3 regions of the Modestobacter sp. L9-4 genome follow, and region 1 is predicted to be linked to each of the others. Evidence: predicted binding sites of a transcription regulator. Region 1 holds the regulator's gene; each other region holds the start of a gene.
The links. The regulator LexA, encoded in region 1, represses DNA repair genes until DNA is damaged. The targets are predictions, from matches to a motif close to TCGAACANNTGTTCGA.
Positions count from the first base shown of each region.

Region 1 (4,344 bases):
TGCTCGAAGACCTCGGCGTCCTCGTCGGTGGCGAAGTACCCGTGCTCGCGGCCGGCCGCACCGTAGGTCAGCACGACCCGGTCGATGAGCTGGCGCAGGCTGGTCTCGCGCTGCGGGCTGCCGACGGCGCCACGGAAGTACTTCGTGGTGACGATGTTGGTGGCGTTGATGCTCCACTCGGAGGGGAACTCGACCCCGCGCTGCTCGAAGTTGATCGAGCCGTCCCGCCAGTTGGTCATGACGACGTCGCGGCGCTCCCACACGACCTCGTCGTAGGGGTGCACCCCAGCGGTGGTGAAGACCCGCTTGACCTTCAGGCCCTTCCCCCGGGTGGGGGTCTTGCCCGCGGTGCGGCGGTTCCGGCTGGGAGAGAGGCGGTCGGCTGTCTCGGTCAAAGCGTGCTCCCCTGGTGAGGCGTGCTGAACTGGATGGCTGCAGGTCCGGCGGTTGCCGGGAGCCGGTGGTGTGGGTGTCCCGCGGGGCGGGAGCGCCGCGACCGGGTGGTCGGGCAGGTCGGGCAGCTGGTCGGGCGGGTCAGCCGGTCGGCGCCCCGGCGGCTGCGCCGTCGGGGCCGGCGGGCGGGCCGTTGTCGGCGACGTCGGGCCGGAGCCGCTTGAGCTCGGCGATCTCCTTCTCGAAGTCCGCGGCCGAGGAGAAGGACCGGTAGACGCTGGCGAACCGGAGGTAGGCGACCTCGTCGAGGTAGCGGAGCGGGCCGAGGATGGCGAGGCCGACCTCGTTGCTGGGCACCTCGGCGGAACCGGTGGCCCGCACGGCGTCCTCGACCTTGGCGGCCAGGACGGCCAGCTGGCCCTCGTCGACCGGGCGCCCCTGGCAGGCCCGGCGCACACCGGCGATGACCTTGTTGCGGTCGAAGGGCTCGCTGACGCCGCTGCGCTTGACGACGGCGAGCACCGGCTCCTCCACCGTGGTGAAGCGCCGCCCGCACACCGGGCAGGACCGGCGGCGGCGCGTGCTGGCGCCCTCGTCGGTCTCCCGCGAGTCGACGACCCGGCTGTCGGGGCTGTGGCAGAAGGGGCAGCGCACCGGGGCACCTCCTCGATCGGCGGGCCGCCGGAGCGACCGTGGTGACGCGCCCTGTGGACCGGCCGGGGGACATCCGGTGGATGTCCTGGGGCTGACCTGGGGACGCGCCTGTGGAGAGGAACTACATCTCTGTCACACAAGATGTTGGGGTGAGGTTAGCCCCGCACCACTACAGGTACAACCCCTGGGCCCCGGCGCGTCTTCCTGAGACGCACCCGCCCCGCCCGTACCAGGCACTTTCCCCGGACACGCCGGGCGCAGCGCCGGTCAGGGCAGCTGGAGCTCGGCGCCGGGCAGGAGGTCGACGCTGTCGAGGCCGTTGAGGGCGACGATCGCGTCGATCACCGCGCGCGGGTCCTCCTCGGGCGCGACGGCGCGGGCGATGGACCACAGGGAGTCCCCCGACCGGACGACGAACGTGTCGGAACCGGCCAGCTGCAGGCCGCTCTCCCGGTTCATCTCGACGTGCACGACCGTGGCCGCGGCGAGGGACAGCCCGATCGCGATCGACAGCCCGGCGACCACCCGCTGACCGCGCGCGGTGAGCCGCAGCGGCGGCGGCGGCCGGCGGACCCCCGACCGCTCCCGTCCCGCCGCGGGGCGGGGCTCGGTGGCGCAACCGCCACGGACGGCCCGCCCGGCCGGGAGCCCGTCGAGCCGCGCCGGGCGGGCCCCCGGGCGGGCCGCGTCGCGCCGGGCGGTGGCGGGCGCGGCCGGCTGCGGCCCACGGCCGGTCGCCGCCGGGACACGGGCGGCGACCCGGCGGGCTGCGGCCACGGGCCGCCACGGCGACGGCGGCGTGGGCGCCGGTACGGGTGCCCCGGGGGCGGAGGACACGGAGGCGGCGGACACGGGGACGGGGGCGTCGAGCTGCTGCGGGCTGACCATCGGGGTGCTCCTGGAGGTCTGGCGGTGGGACGTCGTCGGGCGTCCGGCGCGAGCGGGCGGTCCCCCCGAGGCCGGCCACCGGGAGGTGGTCGCCTCGAACGCCTGTTCGAATCGAACGTCTGTGCGATGTCTACCGCATCCCTCCGACAAGTCCCACCCCTGACGCGCGACATCTTCGAACAGGTGTTTGAACAACACCGGTGTAACCCGCTACCGTGACACCGAGATCGCTGACCGGACAGCTCTCCCGGCCCCAGGCGCCGGGTGGGCCACTGGGTACCGCTGCCCCGGCAGCCGGACGAGGAGGACACATGGCGGCCGACGGCCCCACGGCAGGCGGCACGAGCCCCTCGCGACGCACCCGCGCGACGGCCCAGGCCGCCGACGCCACCACCGGGACCGGGGCGGTGGCCGCGGTCCGCGAGTTCCCCGACCGCGGGGAGGCCGGCGACGGCCTGACCCAGCGTCAGCGCCGGGTGCTCGAGGTCATCCGCGACTCCATCGACCGCCGCGGCTACCCGCCCTCGGTCCGCGAGATCGGCGAAGCCGTCGGGCTGTCCTCGGCCTCCTCGGTGGCCCACCAGCTCTCGGTGCTGCAGCGGAAGGGCTGGCTGCGCCGCGACCCGAACCGGCCGCGCGCCCTGGACGTGCGGATGCCCGGTGAGACCACCGTCATGGCCGAGTCGCCCGCCGAGACGCAGGCCACCGCTGCTGCTGCCGACGAGACGAGCAACCCGCGGCCCACGTACGTCCCGCTCGTCGGGCGGATCGCCGCCGGTGGCCCGGTGCTGGCCGAGCAGGCGGTGGAGGACGTGTTCCCGCTGCCCCGCGAGCTGGTCGGCGAGGGCACGCTCTTCATGCTCAAGGTCGCCGGTGACTCGATGGTCGAGGCGGCCATCTGCGACGGCGACTGGGTCGTCGTCCGTCAGCAGCCCACCGCGGAGAACGGCGAGATCGTCGCCGCGATGATCGACGGCGAGGCGACGGTGAAGACCTACAAGCGCCGCGACGGCCACGTCTGGCTGATGCCGCACAACCCGGCGTACGAGCCCATCCCCGGCGACGACGCGACGGTGCTCGGCCGCGTCGTCACCGTGCTGCGCCGGGTCTGACCAGTCGGCCCACCGCTGCCCCTCGGGCAGCGGTGGGCCACAGCGGCACCACCAGGGCCCCCTCGCAGGCGAGGGGGCCTTCGTCAGGCCTGGCGACGGCGGAACCGGCCGCCGATCCAGATGAGCCCCGTCGCCACGCCGGCGGCGATCAGCCCGGCCGTGACCGGACCGACCGGACGGGACGGGTCGGCGGCCTCGGCTGGCGCCGCGGCGGCAGCACCGTCGTCCCCGGCTGCGGGCGGCGCGGGCGCGAGGTCGCCGGCGACCGGCACCAGGGTCACCGCCGCCGGCAGGCTCTCGCTGCTGACCAGGAGGCTCCGCTCGTCACCGGCGAACGCGATCGCCTCGCCCTGCGGGGAGTCCGGCAGCGGCACCCGCACCGGCGACCCGCTGAGCGCCCCGGTGACGTCCGAACCGGTCAGCGGCCACACGTAGGCGTCGGTGTAGGTGCGCAGGGCGATGCGCTGCCCGTCGGCGGAGACCGCTCCCCCGGTGACCAGCAGCTGGCCCGCCCGTCCGACCGGCCCCCCGGGCGTGCCGGTGAGGGTGAAGCCCATGCCGAGCACCCGGGTCATCGGCACCGTCGCACCGTCGGCCAGGGGGGCGTCGGGCCGGTAGACCGAGCTGGCGCCGAGCACCTCCTTGGTCACCAGGTACGGCGTCCCGTCCGGGGCCAGCAGGAGGGCCTCGGCGTCGTGCGCACCGTCGGGGTAGGTCAGCCGGGTCAGCGTGCTGCTGCCGTCGGTGCGCAGCCCGATGAGCGCGACGGTCTCCCGCTTCTGCTCGTTGTCCCCGGTGTCGGCCAGCCAGACCGTGCCGTCGGCGCCCACGGCGAGGTCCTCGGGGTCGTAGGGGTCGACGTCGGCGGTGCGCACCTCGCCGACCGTGCACGCGCCGTCGAGCGCGTAGACCTCCACCCGGTCGCCACCGTCGTTCATCGCCAGCATGCCGTCGCCCACGCCCACCAGCCCGGAGAGCTCGGGCAGCCGCGGGTCGGTGATCTCGCACCGCGTGGTGGGGGCGCCGTACGCCTCGGCCGCGACGGCCGGGGACACCGGCAGCACGACCAGCAGGCCCAGGGGTGCGGTCAGCGCCGCGCCGGCCACCCGGGTGCGGCGGCGGGCGCGGTCACGACGGCTGTCGGCCCGCTCGAGCACGGGCCCAGCGTGACACCGGCAGCGTGTCGAGCGCATGAACCACGCCCAACAGCAGCACGCCGACGGCCAGCCCGGCCAGCACGTCGCTGACCCAGTGGAAGTTGAGCGCGACCATCGCGATGCCGCTGACGAAGGGTCCC
Region 1 covers NZ_CP077800.1:968,776-973,119, forward strand. The annotation lists gene KUM42_RS04475 (vitamin B12-dependent ribonucleotide reductase) at 1-395, opposite strand, end outside; gene nrdR (transcriptional regulator NrdR) at 535-1,047, opposite strand; gene KUM42_RS04485 (LysM peptidoglycan-binding domain-containing protein) at 1,315-1,935, opposite strand; gene lexA (transcriptional repressor LexA) at 2,247-3,047, shown strand; gene KUM42_RS04495 (hypothetical protein) at 3,131-4,204, opposite strand; gene KUM42_RS04500 (phosphatase PAP2 family protein) at 4,176-4,344, opposite strand, start outside.

Region 2 (4,344 bases), 1.4 Mb from region 1:
CGGTGAAGGCGATCGCCGGCAGGCCGATCGCCACCGCGTGCTCGCAGGCGCGCAGCAGCGAGGCCCGGGGCCCGGTGTCCCACGAGAACTCCGAGTGCACGTGGTTGTCCGGCGGCAGCATCGTGCCCATCCAACCGCTCGTCCACAGCGAGCGCACGCCGGGTCGGCGGGATGTCGGTGGGTCGGCCTACGGTCGGGCCCATGACGACCGCTGTGCAGACCGATCTGGCCGACGAGGCGCTCGGGGTCCTGCGCGAGCTCACCGGCCGCCCCGACGCCGTCTTCCGCGAGGGGCAGGACGACGCCGTCCTCGCGCTCGTCGAGCGGCACCAGCGTGCGCTGGTCGTGCAGCGCACCGGGTGGGGCAAGTCGGCGGTCTACTTCGTCTCCACCGCGCTGCTGCGCCGCCGCGGCGCCGGCCCCACGGTGCTCGTGAGCCCGCTGCTGGCGCTGATGCGCGACCAGGTGGCCGCTGCGAGCCGCGCGGGCATCAAGGCCGTGGAGATATCCAGCTCCAACGTCACCGAGTGGGACGACATCAACGCCCGGCTCGCCGCCGACGACGTCGACGTCCTGCTGGTCTCCCCGGAGCGGCTGACCAACCCCCGCTTCCGCGACGAGCAGCTGCCGGCCTTGGTCGACCGGTGCGGCCTGCTGGTCGTCGACGAGGCGCACTGCGTCTCCGACTGGGGCCACGACTTCCGCCCCGACTACCGGCGCATCCGCGACCTGCTGGGCCAGCTGCCCGCCGGCACCCCGGTGCTGGCCACCACCGCCACCGCCAACGAGCGCGTCGTCGCCGACGTCGCCGAGCAGCTGGGCGCCGGGGGCGTCGAGGTCACCACCGTCCGCGGCCCGCTGGCGCGGGACTCGCTGCGCATGGGCGTGCTCCGGCTGGACTCCGACCGGGCCCGGCTGGCCTGGCTGTCCGCCCACATCGGCGACCTGCCGGGCAGCGGCATCGTCTACACGCTCACCGTCGCCGCCGCGGAGGAGACCGCGGCCCTGCTGCGGGACGCCGGGCACGAGGTGCGGGCCTACACCGGCCGGCTCGACGACGCCGACCGCAAGGACGCCGAGGAGGCGCTGCGGGAGAACCGGGTCAAGGCCCTGGTCGCCACCTCCGCGCTCGGCATGGGCTTCGACAAGCCCGACCTCGGGTTCGTGGTCCACCTGGGGGCGCCGTCGTCGCCGGTCAGCTACTACCAGCAGGTCGGGCGCGCGGGCCGCGCCGTCGACCACGCCGACGTCCTGCTGCTGCCCGGGCCGGAGGACATCGCGATCTGGCAGTGGTTCGCCACCTCCTCCATGCCCCGCCAGGACCACGCCACGGCGGTGCTCACCGCGATGGCCGACGGCAAGGCGTGGTCGGTCGCCCGGCTGGAGACCGTCGCCGACGTCCGCCGCTCCCGGCTCGAGCTGCTGCTCAAGGTGCTCGCCGTCGACGGGGCGGTCGAGCGGGTGCAGGGCGGGTGGCGCTCCACCGGCGTCCCGTGGACCTACGACGCCGACCGGTACGCCCGGGTCACCGCGACCCGGGAGGCCGAGCAGCGCTCGATGCTCGACTACGCCAAGCCGGTCGACACCGCCGAGTGCCGGATGGCCTTCCTGCAGGAGGCCCTCGACGACCCGACCGCGGCCCCCTGTGGGCGCTGCGACGTGTGCGCCGGCCCCTGGTACCCCACCGACGTCCCGGCCGGCGCCTCCGAGGCCGCCTCGGCCCGGCTGGACCGTCCGGGGGTGGAGCTGGCGCCCCGGGCGCAGTGGCCGACAGGTGCCGACCGGCTCGGGGTCGAGGTGAAGGGCAAGATCGCAGCCGGCGAGCAGCTGGCGAACGGCCGCGCCGTCGCCCGGCTCACCGACCTGGGCTGGGGCCAGAAGCTGCGCACCCTGCTCGGCGACGACGGGGTCGGCGGTGTGGCCTCCCTCGCCGAGGACCTCGAGGCGCCCTCGATCGAGGAGGACCCGGACGCCGCGTTCGACGTGGCTCACCGGGTGATGAAGCCGGGCCTGGCCTCCGACGCGCCTCCGGACGAGGAGCTGCTGAGGGCATGTGCCCGGGTGCTGGGCGCCTGGGACTGGGCGCAGCGCCCCGGTGCCGTGGTGGCCGTCCCCTCCCGGCGGCGGCCCGCACTGGTCACCGGCGTGGCCGAGGGGCTGGCTCGGGTCGGGCGGCTGCCCTACCTGGGCACCATGGACCTCGTCTCCGGTGGCCCCACCGGCGGACCGGGCGGCAACAGCGCCTTCCGGCTGGCCGGGGTGTGGCAGCGGATCGTGGTGGGCCCGGAGCTGCGGGCGCGCCTGGCCGAGCTCGGTGACGCCCCGGTGCTGCTGGTCGACGACCTCGCCGACTCCCGCTGGACGATGACGGTCGCCGGCCGCGAGCTCCGCCTGGCCGGCGCCGCCTCGGTGCTGCCGTTCGTCCTCGCGCTGTCCGCCTGAACGGCCCCGTCTCAGGCGCTCTCCCCGAGCTCGCGAGGCGGAGGGGGGACGGGGTCCTCCCACTGTCCACAGGTTTTCGAACACCTGTGCGAAACCGGTAGTAGCCTCCCGGCATGTCGCTCGCGCACCAGCCGTCCATGTGGGACGTGGCCGAGGAGGCCACGCTCACCCCGCTCGCCGGCCGGGTGGTCAGGCACCAGCTGAGCCGTGGGGCCTGGGTCGACCACCTGCCCGGCTGGGTGGAGGGCTCCGACCAGGTCCTCGACGTGCTGCTGGGCGACATCGGCTGGCGTGAGGACCGGCGCCAGATGTACGACCGCGAGGTGACCGTGCCCCGGCTCCTGCGCTGGTACGGCGGAGGCGAGGCCCTGCCGCACCCGGCGCTCACCGATGCCCGGTCCGCGCTGAACGACCACTACGGCCCCGAGCTCGGCGAGCACTTCGTGACGGCCGGCATGTGCCTGTACCGCGACGGCCGGGACAGCGTGGCCTGGCACGGCGACCGGATCGGTCGCAGTCGCACCGAGGACACGATGGTCGCGATCGCCTCGTTCGGTTCGCCCCGTCCGCTGATGCTCCGTCCGGTGGGTGGCGGCGAGAGCCTGCGCTTCACCCTCGGCCATGGCGACCTCGTGGTCATGGGCGGCTCGTGCCAGCGCACGTGGGAGCACTGCATCCCGAAGACGACGAGGGCGGTCGGACCGCGCGTCAGCGTCCAGTACCGCCCACGCGGGGTCGCCTGAGCCGTGAAAGCCCTGCTCACGGGGCGTTCGACGGGGTGGCTGGACCCCCCTCCAGACCCCCCGTGCAGACCCCCTCAGAAGGCGTGTATCGTTCTCCATGCACCAAGCGAGAACGGACCGGGTCGCAGGGCCTGGGAAACCGCCGGACAGAACCCCTGAGGTTCGACTGCTGCGGAACTTGGTGTAAGGTGGAACTACCGCCACGAAGAACGGCCGAGCAATTGGTCGGGGAACGTGCGCGTCCGCTCCTTGAGAACTCAACAGCGTGCCGAAAGTCAGTGCCAAGTAACAAATCCCCCTTGGCCTGGTCATTCGTGATCGGGTCATTGGGTTCCTTTGGTTGATTGAACGAGAGTGCCAACTCTTGGTCTCAGCTGCGATCAAATCATCTACGGAGAGTTTGATCCTGGCTCAGGACGAACGCTGGCGGCGTGCTTAACACATGCAAGTCGAGCGAGGCCCATCTTCGGGTGGTGCCCTAGCGGCGAACGGGTGAGTAACACGTGGGCAACCTGCCCTCAGCTCTGGGATAACTCCAAGAAATTGGTGCTAATACCGGATGTGACCGCTGACCGCATGGTCTGGTGGTGGAAAGATTCATCGGCTGAGGATGGGCCCGCGGCCTATCAGCTTGTTGGTGGGGTAATGGCCCACCAAGGCGACGACGGGTAGCCGGCCTGAGAGGGTGACCGGCCACACTGGGACTGAGACACGGCCCAGACTCCTACGGGAGGCAGCAGTGGGGAATATTGCGCAATGGGCGAAAGCCTGACGCAGCGACGCCGCGTGAGGGATGACGGCCTTCGGGTTGTAAACCTCTTTCAGTAGGGACGAAGCGCAAGTGACGGTACCTACAGAAGAAGCACCGGCCAACTACGTGCCAGCAGCCGCGGTAATACGTAGGGTGCAAGCGTTGTCCGGAATTATTGGGCGTAAAGAGCTCGTAGGCGGTCTGTCACGTCGGCTGTGAAAACCCGAGGCTCAACCTCGGGCCTGCAGTCGATACGGGCAAACTAGAGTACTGCAGGGGAGACTGGAATTCCTGGTGTAGCGGTGAAATGCGCAGATATCAGGAGGAACACCGGTGGCGAAGGCGGGTCTCTGGGCAGTAACTGACGCTGAGGAGCGAAAGCGTGGGGAGCGAACAGGATTAGATACC
Region 2 covers NZ_CP077800.1:2,379,983-2,384,326, forward strand. The annotation lists gene KUM42_RS11220 (PHP domain-containing protein) at 1-130, opposite strand, end outside; gene KUM42_RS11225 (ATP-dependent DNA helicase RecQ) at 202-2,442, shown strand; gene KUM42_RS11230 (alpha-ketoglutarate-dependent dioxygenase AlkB) at 2,556-3,185, shown strand; rRNA gene KUM42_RS11235 (16S ribosomal RNA) at 3,574-4,344, shown strand, end outside.
Region 2: a site for LexA is predicted at 2,519-2,534, ahead of KUM42_RS11230 (alpha-ketoglutarate-dependent dioxygenase AlkB). Genes of this name have one in related genera too.

Region 3 (4,344 bases), 1.2 Mb from region 1:
CGTGCCCGGCCAGTTCCGCGACACCGCCTCGGCGCCCGCCCGGCGGACCACCGAGCGCAGGACGAGCGCGACGAGGAGCGCGTCGTCGGCGTAGCCCAGCACCGGGATGACGTCGGGCACCAGGTCGATCGGCAGCGCGAGGTAGCCCAGCAGCAGCCACAGCCGCACCCGCACGCCCCGCGGCAGCTCGCCGTCGGCGGCCAGACGGCGCACCAGCCGCACCACGTCGGGCAGCAACCGGAGCAGCCCGCGTGCGCTCAGGTCGTCGGTGCGGGTGGCCCAGAGCACGGCCAGGAGCAGCAGCCACAGCACCAGCAGCCCGGCGAGGACCCCGACCAGCGACCAGGCCCAGCCGGGCATGTGTGCTCCGTTCCCCGCTCCCCGGTCGACGGGGCCTGCGGCGGTGTCGTCCGCCCCGCGCGCGGGACCGCGGGGCCGGCTGGGGACGGGCCGGTCAGTTGGCCATGTCGACGAAGCGTGAGTAGTGGCCCTGGAAGGCAACGGTGACGTTGGCGGTGGGGCCGTTGCGGTGCTTGACCAGCATGATGTCGGCCTCCCCGGCCCGCGGGGACTCCTTCTCGTACATGTCCTCGCGGTGGATCATCATCACCATGTCGGCGTCCTGCTCGATCGAGCCGGACTCACGGAGGTCGGACAGCATCGGCTTCTTGTCCTGACGCTGCTCGGACCCACGGTTCAGCTGGCTCATCGCGATCACCGGCAGCTCGAGCTCCTTGGCCAGCAGCTTGAGCGCACGGGAGAACTCCGAGACCTCCTGCTGGCGGCTCTCGACCTTCTTGCCCGAGGTCATCAGCTGGAGGTAGTCGATGACGATGAGCTTGAGGTCGTTGCGCTGCTTGAGGCGGCGCGCCTTGGCCCGGATCTCCATCATCGTCATGTTCGGTGAGTCGTCGATGTAGAGCGGGGCGTCGGCGATCTCGCCCATCCGGCGGGCCAGCTTCGACCAGTCCTCGTCGGACAGGGTGCCGGCGCGCATGTGGTGCAGCGGCACCTTCGCCTCGGCCGACAGCAGACGCATGGTGATCTCGTGCTTGCTCATCTCGAGCGAGAAGATCGCCGCGGGCATGTGGTGCTTCACCGTCGCCGACCGGGCGATGTCCAGGCCCAGGGTGCTCTTGCCGACACCGGGTCGGGCGGCGATGACGACCATCTGGCCGGCCTGCAGGCCGTTGGTGAGCTCGTCGAGGTCGCGGATCCCGGTGGGGACGCCGCGGGCGGTGCCACCGCGGCTGGCGATCGCGTCCAGCTCGTCCATGGTGGGCTGCAGGACGTCGGCCAGGCGCGAGTAGTCCTCGCTCATCCGCTTCTCGGTGACGTCGTAGATCTCCTGCTGGGCGCGGTCGACGATGTCGTCGACGTCGCCCTTGCCGCCGGCCGCGCCGTAGCCGAGCTGGACGACGCGGGTGCCGGCTTCGACCAGCCGGCGCAGCACGGCCTGCTCGGCGACGATCGCGGCGTAGTAGCCGGCGTTGGCCGCGGTGGGCGTGGAGGCGATGAGCGTGTGCAGGTAGACCGCGCCGCCCATCTTCGACAGCTGGTCGGTGCGGTTCAGCTCGGCGGCGACGGTGATGGCGTCGGCGGGCTCACCGCGGCCGTAGAGGTCCAGGACGACGTCGAAGACGATCTGGTGGGCCGGGCGGTAGAAGTCGGCGCCGTGCAGGACCTCCACCACGTCGGCGATGGCGTCCTTGCTCATCAGCATGCCGCCGAGCACCGACTGCTCGGCAGCGACGTCCTGAGGGGGCTGCCGGTCGTACTCCGGAGCCGCGGCCCGCGGCCTGCTGATGTCGTCGAGTACCGCCACGTGGTCCACCCTTCTCTGCCGCACCCGGGGGGCTGGACCCCACCGCGACGGCGCAACCTGCTCGAACAGCTGTTCGACACACAGCTACCACCCGGCTCTGACAGTCCTCGGGCCGGGTGGGAGCTGGGGACGACGCTAGGAACCCGGCAGCGGTACGTCCACCACCGCTGTGCACGCCTCTCTGCACAACTTGTGGACAAGTCGGTGGATTGCGGTGGTCACCGTGTGGAGACGGCGGGGGAGCGGGCCCGTCGTGTCCCGTCAACCCGCCCGTCACCTGCACTCGGTCCGTGCGCAGGCTGTGGACGGAAGAAATCTCCCCGATCCGGCGGGTGTCGTCCGTCACCGGCGTGTCGGGCCGTTCCCGCTGGTCACACGCGTACCGCACGACGCCGACCAGGGCGCGCGCGGGGGTCGGTGACCGCTGCGCGGACGTGCGCGACCGCCCCGGCGTCCACCTGCCGTCCACCCGGCGCCCCCGGACGCCGTGTCGACACGGGGGCGCGGTGACCCGGCCCGGGAACGCCACGAGGGGCGCCGGACCGGGGTCCGACGCCCCTCGGGCGGTGGTGCTGTGGAGAACTCAGCCCGCGACGACGTCCAGGGTGACCGGGACGCTGACCTCCGGGTGGACCCGCACCGTGACGGTGTGGGTGCCGACGCTCTTGATGCTGCTGGGCAGCTCGATGCGACGGCGGTCCAGCTCGGGGCCACCAGCGGCGGTGACCGCAGCGGCCACGTCGGCGGTGGTGATGCGGCCGAAGAGACGGCCACCGTCACCGGAGCGGGCGGGCAGGGTCACGGTCAGCCCGGAGAGGCGGGCGGCGACGGCCTGGGCCTCCTCGAGCGTGCGCACGTCACGCGCGTCACGCGCACGACGCAGACCAGCGATCTGCTTCTCGGCCCCGCGGGTGGCGATCATGGCCAGCCCACGCGGCAGGAGGTAGTTGCGGCCGTAGCCGCCCTTGACCTCGACGGTGTCGCCGGAGGAACCGAGACCGGTCACCTCGGCGGTCAGGATCAGCTTCATGGTGCTCATGGTCAGCGCGCCGTGGAGGTGTAGGGCAGCAGTGCCATCTCGCGGCTGTTCTTCACGGCCACGGCGACGTCACGCTGGTGCTGGCTGCAGTTGCCGCTGACGCGGCGGGCACGGATCTTGCCGCGGTCGGAGATGAACTTCCGCAGCAGGGTCGTGTCCTTGTAGTCGATGTAGGTCGCCTTGTCCTTGCAGAACTGGCAGACCTTCTTCTTGATCTTGCGGGGGGAGGCTTCGGCACTTGGGGTTCTCCAGGGAGAGTCGTTCAGAGATGTTGTGGGTCAGGCCCCGTCGCAGGGTCCCGGTCCGCGCGGAGCGTGGACCGGGGGGCGACGGGGTCCTTCATCAGAAGGGCGGTTCGTCGGACGAGGCCGGCGGAGTCGACCAGGGGTCGCTCGCACCGCCGCCGGAGAAGCCGCCACCGCCGCCGCCACCGCCACCGTTGCCGCCGCCGAAACCACCACCGCCGCCGCCACCCTCGCTGCGGGCAGCGCGGGTGACCTTGGCCGTGGCGTAGCGGAGCGAGGGGCCGATCTCGTCGACCTCGAGCTCGATGACGGTGCGCTTCTCGCCCTCCTTCGTGTCGAAGGAGCGCTGCTTGAGGCGCCCCGACACGATGACCCGCGAGCCGCGGGTGAGGGACTCGGCGACGTTCTCGGCCGCCTGGCGCCAGACGTTGCACCTCAGGAACAGCGCCTCGCCGTCCTTCCACTCCTGCGACTGACGGTCGAAGGTGCGGGGGTCGAGGCGACGGTGAAGTTGGCGACGGCGGCGCCGGACGGGGTGAACCGCAGCTCCGGGTCGGCCGTCAGGTTCCCGATGACGGTGATGACGGTCTCGCCGGCCATGGTCAGTGGACCTCGGGCCGCATCAGCTTGGTGCGCAGGATGGACTCGTTGAGGTTCAGCTGACGGTCCAGCTCGGCGACAGCGGCAGGCTCGGCCTGGATGTCGACGATGGCGTAGATGCCCTCGGCGTTCTTCTTGATCTCGTAGGCCAGCCGACGGCGGCCCCAGATCTCGGTCTTGACGGTGCCACCGGAGTTGGTGACGACGGTCAGGAAACGGTCCAGGCTGGGAGCGATGGTGCGCTCCTCGAGCTCGGGGTCGAGGATGATCATCAGTTCGTAGTGACGCACGGAGAACCCCACCTCCTCTGGTCTCAGCGGCCGCAGGGGATCTGCAGCAGGAGGGTCGTACACGCGTCGCCCACCCCGTCCTGACCCACGGGAGCGGGCAGCAGACGGGACGAGCACTGCACAGGCTACCAGCGCGCCGGTCCGCGCCCCGCCGCGCTGTGGACGCAGCGCCTCACCGGTCAGCCCAGCGTCCGCGCAGGGTGCGCACCAGCGCCCAGCCGACGGTCGTCAGCGCGACCAGGGCGAGCACCGCCGGGAGGCTGAGCTCCGGCGGCGGCACCGTCGCCGCGTCGACGGCCCCCGGCGGCGTCGCGTCGTCCGCGGTCGTCTCCCCGGGGCCGACCG
Region 3 covers NZ_CP077800.1:2,191,278-2,195,621, forward strand. The annotation lists gene KUM42_RS10335 (YkvA family protein) at 1-360, opposite strand, end outside; gene dnaB (replicative DNA helicase) at 455-1,825, opposite strand; gene rplI (50S ribosomal protein L9) at 2,409-2,855, opposite strand; gene rpsR (30S ribosomal protein S18) at 2,867-3,130, opposite strand; partial or broken gene KUM42_RS10355 (single-stranded DNA-binding protein) at 3,207-3,709, opposite strand; gene rpsF (30S ribosomal protein S6) at 3,712-3,999, opposite strand; gene KUM42_RS10365 (hypothetical protein) at 4,172-4,344, opposite strand, start outside.
Region 3: a site for LexA is predicted at 1,887-1,902, ahead of dnaB (replicative DNA helicase). Genes of this name have one in related genera too.